2 regions of the Streptomyces sp. ID05-39B genome follow, and region 2 is predicted to be linked to the other one. Evidence: riboswitches for the same ligand, from Rfam matches in the RefSeq annotation. Region 2 holds a riboswitch; the other holds the start of a gene.
The links. A riboswitch is a leader RNA that binds a small molecule or an ion and turns the genes downstream of it on or off. The one in region 2 is predicted to bind glycine.

Region 1 (4,612 bases), on a different contig from region 2:
GCGTAGTCGCGGTCGGCCAGCCGACGCAGGTACCGCAGCATGGCGGTCTCGGAACGGTGCTGGTGGAAGACGGGGTGGGTGAGGATCTCGTCGCCTCGCAGCAGCCCTGCGGGCAGGGTGTCCTCGGTGACCGCGTCGAGGGCCTCGATGTCGCCCTCGACCCCGAACGCCTGCCAGACGGCGGTGAGCTGGGCCCGCCCGGTCGTCTCGTCGCAGGCGATCGACACCTGGTCGGCGTCGACGAGGTGCAGGTTGACGCCGTTGGACCGGGCGGCGGCCACCACCTCGGCGGCCTTCGCAGGCACCCGCACGGTCAGCGTGTCGAAGTAGGAACCGTGCACGACCTCGACGCCACCGGCGGTGAGTCCGGCGGCCAGGACCGCGGCGTAGCGGTGGGTGCGCCGCGCGATCGCCCTGAGCCCCTCGGGCCCGTGATAGACGGCGTACATGCCGGCCATGACGGCGAGCAGCACCTGCGCCGTACAGATGTTGCTGGTCGCCTTCTCCCGGCGGATGTGCTGCTCACGCGTCTGCAACGCCAGCCGGTACGCCCTGTTGCCGTCCACGTCGACGGACACGCCCACGAGCCGTCCGGGCAGGCTGCGCGCGAACTTCTCGTGCACGGCCATGTATCCGGCGTGCGGCCCGCCGAAGCCCATCGGCACCCCGAACCGCTGCGTCGTGCCGACCGCGATGTCCGCGCCCAGCTCACCGGGCGAGGTCAGCAGCGTCAGCGCGAGCAGATCGGCGGCGACGGTGACGAGCGCCCCCAGCTCGTGCGCCTGCTCGATGACCGGCTTGAGATCGCGTACGGCTCCGGAGGCGCCCGGGTACTGGACCAGTACGCCGTTGATCTCCCGCGCGGCGATGTCGGCCGGGATGCCGTCGCTGAGGTCGGCGACGACGACCTCGACACCGGTCGGCTCGGCGCGGGTCTCGATCACGGCGATGGTCTGCGGCAGCGCGTCCGCGTCGATCAGGAAGAGGCCCTTCTTGTTCTTCCCCATGCGCCGGGACAGTGCCATAGCCTCGGCCGCCGCCGTGCCCTCGTCGAGCAGCGAGGCACCGGAGGTGGGCAGTCCGGTCAGGTCGGCGACCATGGTCTGGAAGTTCAGCAGCGCCTCCAGCCGGCCCTGCGAGATCTCCGGCTGGTACGGCGTGTAGGCCGTGTACCAGGCCGGGCTCTCCATGACGTTGCGCAGGATGACCGGCGGCGTGAAGGTGCCGTAGTAGCCGAGTCCGATCATCGGGGCCAGCACCTGGTTGCGGTCGGCCAGCGACCGCAGTTCGGCCAGCACCTCGGCCTCGGTCCGCGCGCCCGGCAGGTCCAGAGCGTCGGCGTTCTTGATCACATCGGGGACGGCGGCGGCGGTCAGCTCGTCCAGGGAGCCGTAGCCGACCTGCGCGAGCATCTTGGCCCGCGACTCCTGGTCGGGCCCGATGTGGCGCTGCTCGAAGGGGATTCCCTGTTCGAGGTCGGAGAGCGGAATGCGATGGGCGGTCATTACGGAGGCCTCCTGGTCAGACACGACCTTCGAGGGGCACCACTGGCGGGTACCCGGACGGCCTCCCCCTCTGTCATCTCAAACCTGAGAGCTTCACCGGCCACCCGAGGGCGACCGGCTTTCACCGTCGGTGAGAGCGGGAGCCGTCGACGCCGTCGACACCCGCTCTGCTTTCCAGAGTGACCTCGTCCATGCGGTACGTGAGCCTGAGAGATTCCGGGGAGGATTTGCTCCTTCGGCGCCTCCGGCGATCTCCGGAGGACTCTCCCGCACGGGGTCAGCAGCCGTTGCCAGACTACCAGCGAGGTCAATGAGGCCCCCTTCCGAGTGGCCACCGCCCCCGTTGTGCTCTTTTGTAGTACTTACGGATGAGTTTGCGACCAAGTGGAGGGGTCCCGTGCAGACCGACATCGATCCGCGCAACCTGATCGGCCGCAAGGCGTTCGACCGCAACGGCACCAAGATCGGCACCATCGACGAGGTCTACCTCGACGACGCGACCGGCGTGCCGGAGTGGGCGGCGATACGCACCGGCCTGTTCAGCAGGGACGCCTTCGTCCCCCTGGAACCCAGCGAACTGATCGAGGGCACCCTCCACGTCCCCTTCGACCGCGCCCTGATCAAGGACGCCCCCGACTTCGGCGTGGGCCGCCACCTCTCCCCCGATCAGGAACTCCAGCTCTACCACCACTACGGCCTCGACGTGGCCGGCCCTCCCCCGCTCCCGGACCGCGACTTCGGCAGGCTGGCGGGCACGGAGGAGACCTGAGCGGACCGGCCGCACGCCTCCACCAGCGCCCCGAGAAGCCCTCGGGGGTCGTGAAGGAGCCGGACCCCGTCGGTGACGACGCGTCGCGTGCCGTCGTCGACGGGATCGGTGCGTGCCCAGCCGAGAGGGCCGATGCCGACCTTGACCTCCAGACCGGAGGCGGTGCGGTGCCGCCATTCGGTCACAGGCCCCCAGGCCCGGTTGCGGATCACCTCGCCCAGGGCGAGTTCACCCACCCAGGCCTCCTCGCCGGCGTAGCGGCCCGGCTCCGTCGTCAGCACGACGAGATCGACGTCCGAGTGCGCCCGCGCGGCACCCCGCGCCCAGGACCCGACGAGCAGCACACCACCGACGTCCTCGCGCCCGGCGGCCCATCCGGTGACCCGCTCGACCACCGCCCGCACCTCGTCACGCCGCTCCGCCGAGACCTCCGCCGGGCCCCCGGGCTCCTCCCTTCCGCCGCCGCGCTCGATCCCGTCACCGGCTCTTCCCCGGCCGCACCGCAGGCAGGTCGCCGCCGCCGTCCGCCGGCCTCGGCTCGTCCGGTCTTCGCCGGACCAGCGGCAGCGGATCCGCCGGCTCCAGGGCGGGGTCGTCGATCCGGAACGTCCGCACCCGGCCCACCTCCGAGTCGGGTGTCTCGAACCGCACGGTGACCCGGCCGAGCCCGCTGCCCTGCACCCACCCGTGCCCCAGCTCGGCGTGGAGCACATCGAGCCCGGGCCGCCACCGGTGCTCCGCGGGCGCCGCCTCGGCCACGACGGGCTCCTCCGCCACCTCGTCCTCGGGCGCGTCCGCCCGCTCCTCCTCCGCCGCCTGCGCGAACAGGTCCTCCTGCGTGAAGTCGGCCAGCCCGCTGACCCCGACCCCGAGCAGCCGCACCCCGCCCGTCGTGTCCACCGAGTCCAGCAGCCGGGCCGCGGCCTCCCGCACCACGCCCGGATCGTCCGTCGGCCCGCGCAGGGTCTCGGACCGGGTGAGCGTGGAGAAGTCGTACCGCCGCACCTTGAGCACGATGGTCCGCCCCGACAGACCCGCCCCCCGTAGCCGCCGCACACACCGGTCGGCCAGCCGCCGCACCTCCAACTCCACCCGCAGGCGGTCGTGGATGTCCACGTCGTAGGTGTCCTCCACGGACACGGACTTCGTCTCCCGCTCGGCCACCACCGGCCGGTCGTCACGGGCCAGTGCCATCGCGTACAGCGCGTGCCCGTGCGCCTTGCCCAGCAGCCGCACCAGCTCGTCCTCCCCGGCCTCGGCCATGTCCTCGACCGTGGTGATCCCGGCCCGCCGCAGATGGTCCCCGGTCGCCGGCCCGACCCCCGGCAGCGTCCGTACGGACATCGGCGCGAGCAGGGCCCGTTCGGTGCCCGGCTCGATCAGCACCAGGCCGTCCGGCTTGGCCTGCTCGGAGGCGATCTTGGCGAGCATCTTCGAGGCGGCCAGCCCCACCGAACCGGTCAGTCCGGTGACCGCCCGTATGTCCGCGCGCAGCCGCACCCCCGCCAGCCGCGCCGACTCGCTGTCCCAGGCCGCCTCCCCCGCCTCCAGGTCCACGAAGGCCTCGTCCAGGCTGAGCGGCTCCACCAGCGGAGACAGGGCCCGCAGGAGCGTCATGACCTGATCGCTGATCCGGCGGTAGAACGCGCCCCGCGGGAACAGGTAGGCGGCGTTCGGAGCGAGCCGGCGTGCCTGGGCCATCGGCATCGCCGAATGCACCCCGAAGACCCGTGCCTCGTACGAGGCGGTCGCCACCACCCCGCGCGGCCCGAGGCCCCCCACGACCACCGCCTTCCCACGCAGACTCGGCTTGGACGCCTGCTCCGCCTGAGCGAAGAAGGCATCCATGTCGAGATGCAGGATGGTGGGCGCGTTTCTCACATCTCCGATGCTGCACCACGCCACTGACATCGACGCCGCACGGGCGCCCGCGAGGCCCGGTGGGGGCGTCAGACCGCCCGGTTGCGTCTGCGGGCCAGCTCGTCCGCCGGGTTGGGCCCGACGAGCGTCTCCCCCGTGTCGACGCGCTCCCCGTGCAACTGCGACAACGCGCTCTCGACGTCCCGCCACACCACGCCGACGGCGATCCCGAAGACGCCCTGACCGCCCTGGAGCAGCGCGTGCACCTCGTCCGGCGAGCTGCACTCGTAGACCGTGGCGCCGTCGCTCATCAGCGTCAACCGCTCGAGGTCGCTGAAGCCGCGCTCGCGCAGGTGCTGAACGGCGGTGCGGATGTTCTGGAGCGAGACCCCGGTGTCGAGGAACCGCTTGACGATCTTCAGGACCACGACGTCCCGGAAGCTGTAGAGGCGCTGTGTCCCGGACCCGTGGGCGGGCC
Region 2 (4,612 bases):
TAGCGGCGGCCGGGGTAGCCCTCGGCGTACTTGTTGGTCAGGACCGAGCCCTGCGCCTCCATGACGGCGAGCGGAGCGAAGTTCTCCGAGGCGATCATCTCGAGCGTGGACTGCTGGCGGCGCAGCTCGCCGTCGAGCGCCGCGGCGATCTCCGGGTCGAGCTCGTGCAGGGGCGTGTTCAGGACAGACATGCGTCGTGTGACCTCTCAGCCGGCGATGAAGGCGGTGTACTCGTCGGCGGAGAGCAGCTCTTCCGGCTCGTCCGTGACGCGCACCTTGAACAGCCATCCACCCTCGAAGGGGGCGGAGTTCACCAGCGCCGGGTCGTCCACGACGTCCTGGTTGACCTCGACGATCTCGCCGGTGACCGGTGCGTACAGCTCACTGACCGACTTGGTCGACTCGAGCTCGCCGCAGGTCTCGCCCGCGGTCACGGTGGCACCGACCTCGGGGAGCTGGACGAAGACCACGTCGCCGAGCGCGTTGGCCGCGTGCTCCGTGATGCCGACCGTCGAGACGCCGTTCTCGGCGCCCGACAGCCACTCGTGCTCCTTGCTGTAGCGCAGCTGCTGGGGGTTGCTCATGGTCTGAATTCTCCTGTACGCGGGGGAGTGCTGATGAATGGGGGCGAACGGGGGACTGCTGGAAACGCACGTGAGCAGCGCGCATGTGCGCAGGGTCACGCGCGCGGACCTCGGCCCGGTCTGTCGGCCGGGCCGTACGTCAGTCTCTACTTCTGGCGCTTGTAGAACGGCAGAGCCACGACCTCGTACGGCTCGTGGCTGCCCCGGATGTCCACGCCGACACCCGGCGTGCCCGGGGTCGCGTGGACGGCGTCGACGTACGCCATCGCGATCGGCTTGCCCAGGGTGGGGGAGGGGGCGCCGGAGGTGACCTCGCCGATCACCTCGCCGCCCGCGACCACGGCGTACCCGGCGCGCGGGACACGACGGCCCTCGGCGACCAGGCCGACCAGGACGCGCGGCGGGCTCGTGGCGGCACGCTCGGCGGCCTGCGCGAGAGCCTCGCGGCCCACGAAGTCGCCGTCCTTGTCGAACTTCACGACCCGGCCGAGGCCGGCGTCGAAGGGGGTCAGCGCGGTCGACAGCTCATGGCCGTACAGCGGCATGCCCGCCTCCAGGCGGAGCGTGTCCCGGCAGGACAGGCCGCAGGCGATCAGGCCGACGCCCTCGCCGGCCTTCGTCAGGGCCTGCCACAGCTCGACGGCGTGCTCGGGCTTCACGAACAGCTCGAAGCCGTCCTCGCCGGTGTAGCCGGTACGGGCGATCAGCGCGGGGACGCCGGCGACGGTGCCGGGCAGGCCGGCGTAGTACTTGAGCCCGTCGAGGTCGGCGTCGGTGAGCGACTTCAGGATGCCGGGGGACTCGGGGCCCTGGACGGCGAGCAGCGCGTAGGCGTCGCGGTCGTCGCGGACCTCGGCGTCGAAGCCCTGGGCGCGCGGGGTCAGCGCGTCCAGGACGACCTGGGCGTTGGAGGCGTTGGCGACGACCATGAACTCGGTGTCGGCGAGCCGGTACACGATGAGGTCGTCGAGGATGCCGCCGGCGGCGTCGCAGATCATGGTGTAGCGGGCCCGGCCCACGCCCACGGCCGCGATGTTGCCGACCAGGGCGAAGTTCAGCAGGGCGCCGGCCTCCGGGCCGGTCACGGTGATCTCGCCCATGTGCGAGAGGTCGAAGAGGCCGGCCCGGGTGCGGACGGCGATGTGCTCGTCGCGTTCGGAGCCGTAGCGCAGCGGCATGTCCCAGCCGGCGAAGTCGGTCATGGTCGCGCCGAGCGAACGATGCAGGGCGTCGAGGGCGGTGTGGCGGAGCGGGGTACTGCTCATCGGGCGTTCGTCTCCCAGGGCGATGGGGGTACCTCCCGCGCGAGCGAAGTCGTGCGTGGGGGAGGCGAGGTCGTTCCTCCCCATCTGTCATCGGGACCTGAGAGGTTCGCCATGACCGTCCGCGGAGGGTTCGGTCACGGGTTGCACCTTGGGTGGAGCCACGGTGTGGTGACTCGCTTTTCAGATGTGCCTCGCCCACGCGGTAACGGTGCCTGAGAGATTCAAGGGAGGGACTTGCTCCTTCGGCGCCCCAGCGAAACTGTCGGTGGGGACTCTCCCGCGCGGATTCAAACGGCCGGTATGCAGTTGGCGCGGCCATCATCGCACGCCACGCCCGATCACGGCAGGCCGCATCTGTAACCGGCCTGTGGCGGTAAGCGCATGAAAACGCAAGACAGCGCGCATTACCTTCTCTTTACGCTCAACGGGGAGAAGACTTGTCTGACCCCAGGGGAGGACGATCACGGTGAACAGGACCACGGGACTCGGGACCGGCCCGGCACTCGCCGCCGGCCCGGCGCTCGCACTGCCCGCGCAGCCGCACGCCCCGGCCAGGGAGGCGTGCGGCGCACCGCCCGCCCCGGTCGTCCGCGATCTGCGCGACAGGGCCGGCCACAGCCCGCACGGGCTGCTGTTCGGGCCCCGCGACCTGGTCGTGGTCACCGGACTGCCCGGCAGCGGCAAGTCGACACTGATGAAGCGCGCGGTGACCGGCACCCGCATCGACTCCCAGGACACCCGCGACCGCTGGGACGCCCGCATGCCGCGCGCCCTGCCGTACGCCCTCTACCGTCCCCTCGTCCGCCTCGCGCACTACGCCGGTCTGCGCCGCGCCCTGCGCACCGGCGGGGGCGTCGTCGTCCACGACTGCGGTACGCAGGCCTGGGTGCGCGCCTGGCTGGCCCGCGAGGCCCGCCGCCGTGGCGGCACCCTGCACATGGTGCTGCTCGACGTCACGGTCGGCACCGCCCTGGAGGGCCAGCGCGAGCGCGGCCGGGGCGTGTCCCGGTACGCCTTCCGGCGCCACCGCCGGGCCGCCTCCCACCTGCTGCGCGCGGCGGAGAAGGGCCGCCTCCCGGAGGGCTGCGGTTCGACGGTCCTCCTGGACCGGGCCGCCGCCGACACCCTCCGCCGCATCGGCTTCACGGGCTGACCGGCCAGGGCCCTGCCCGGAAGCGGCTACCGGCCTCCGGCCAGGGCCCTGCGGCTACCGGCCTCCGGCGAACGCCCACGGGCGATCGTCCGCGGCCCCTGGCCACTGCCTCCAGCCTCCGGCCACCGACCGTTCATGGACCCGTGGGCACCGGCCACCCGCCTGCGGCCTGCGGCCACCGCCTCCGGCCACCGCCTCCGGCCTGCGGCCACCGCCTCCGGCCTGCGGCCACCGCCTCCGGCCACCGCCTCCGGCCTGCGGCCACCGCCTCCGGCCTGCGGCCACCGCCTCCGGCCTGCGGCCTCCGGCCACCGCCTCCCCACCGAGCCGGTGGCCGTGGGCTCGGCCCCGCTTCCGTACCCGATAGCCTTTTGAGCCACATCCAGTGGTTCCCAGCAGGCGGTAGGCAGATGGACTTCCCCCCGGCGGACTTCCCCGCGGACTTCCCGGCACAGGCGCACCCCCATTCGCACGGCGGATGGCCCGGCAACGAGCTGGAGGAGGTGCTCTCCGCCTCCCTCGGCGTGCCTGCGGCGGGGGGTCGGATCGTGGAGGTGCTCGGCCGCAGCTTCCTCTGGGTGCCGCTGCCCGGCGGGGGCGGCCCGCACAGCGGTCCGCTGGACCTGCCCACGCTGGAGCTGGAGGGGCAGGCGTACGTGCCCGTGTTCAGCTCTGAGGAGCAGCTCCGGCAGGTCGTCGGCGCGCACATGTCGTTCACCATCGCCCCGGCCGTCGAGTTCGCCCGTGGACTGCCCCCGCAGGTCGGCATCCTGGTGAACCCGGACGGCACGGTCGGCATCCCGCTGCCCCCGACGGCCGTGGCCGAGCTGTGCCGGACCGGCCGCACCCCGCTGGACGGACCGGCGAGCGGTGGGCGCGTCCGGCTCCACGAGCCCGACTGGCAGCACGACCCGGTGGACTTCCTGTCCGCGGCCTCCGCCGAGTTCGAGGCGATCGGCGTCGTCCTCACCGCCCGCCGCTGCCTCGCCGCGGTGGAGACGGCCGACCCGGTGATGTTCGTCGGCGTCGAACTCTCCCAGTGGGAGGGCGATCTGCGGGCGCTCCCCCTCGCGGCCCTGGAAAGGGCCCTCGGCCGGGCCCAGGCGCCCTGGCCGGTCAACCTCGTCCTGCTCGACGTCACGGAGGACCCGGTGGCCCGGTGGCTGAAGGACAACGTGCGGCCCTTCTACTCCAGGGTTCACTGAACTCGCCAACCCGTAATGGGGCGTTCTGTAGCGGTTTGCGACATCGCCGCGCGAGCCCGGCGGGCGGCCCTCGGTCCGGCCTCGCCGGCGACGGACAACCCGGCCCCTTCGGGCCCCCGTTGTCGGCGAAGAGACCTTCAGGGCCTGCAGTTCGGAACAGGCAGGGCTCGCGTGCCCTGGTACCGCACCTCGCCGGGTTGTCGTCGGTCCCCAGGGCTGCGCCCTGACTCCCCCCTCCGCCCAGCGATGTACGGCACCGGACGCCGCTCCCTGATCCGGCCTGATCCAAACGGCAGGCCCTAAGCTGGTCTCCCGAAAGCGGGGCAACTTTTCGAAGGGGCGGTACAGGTGAGCGCCAGCGGCATCGCGGCCGGGCAGGTCGAGCACATGCTGCGCCAGGTGACC

Region 1: linked by a shared signal. The riboswitch ahead of gcvP (aminomethyl-transferring glycine dehydrogenase) and the one ahead of gcvT (glycine cleavage system aminomethyltransferase GcvT) in region 2 are both predicted to bind glycine.

The regions. Positions count from the first base shown of each region.
Region 1 is NZ_JARGEF010000177.1:4,770-9,381, forward strand. Features, by position in the region: gene gcvP (aminomethyl-transferring glycine dehydrogenase) at 1-1,505, opposite strand, end outside; glycine riboswitch at 1,690-1,785, opposite strand; gene P1P75_RS29545 (PRC-barrel domain-containing protein) at 1,903-2,274, shown strand; gene P1P75_RS29550 (nucleotidyltransferase domain-containing protein) at 2,196-2,669, opposite strand; gene P1P75_RS29555 (DNA polymerase IV) at 2,752-4,155, opposite strand; gene P1P75_RS29560 (MerR family transcriptional regulator) at 4,224-4,612, opposite strand, start outside.
Region 2 is NZ_JARGEF010000207.1:10,043-14,654, reverse strand. Features, by position in the region: partial or broken gene P1P75_RS31770 (serine hydroxymethyltransferase) at 1-191, opposite strand, end outside; gene gcvH (glycine cleavage system protein GcvH) at 207-584, opposite strand; gene gcvT (glycine cleavage system aminomethyltransferase GcvT) at 731-1,849, opposite strand; glycine riboswitch at 2,040-2,139, opposite strand; gene P1P75_RS31755 (AAA family ATPase) at 2,316-3,002, shown strand; gene P1P75_RS31750 (enhanced serine sensitivity protein SseB) at 3,413-4,207, shown strand; gene P1P75_RS31745 (enhanced serine sensitivity protein SseB C-terminal domain-containing protein) at 4,556-4,612, shown strand, end outside.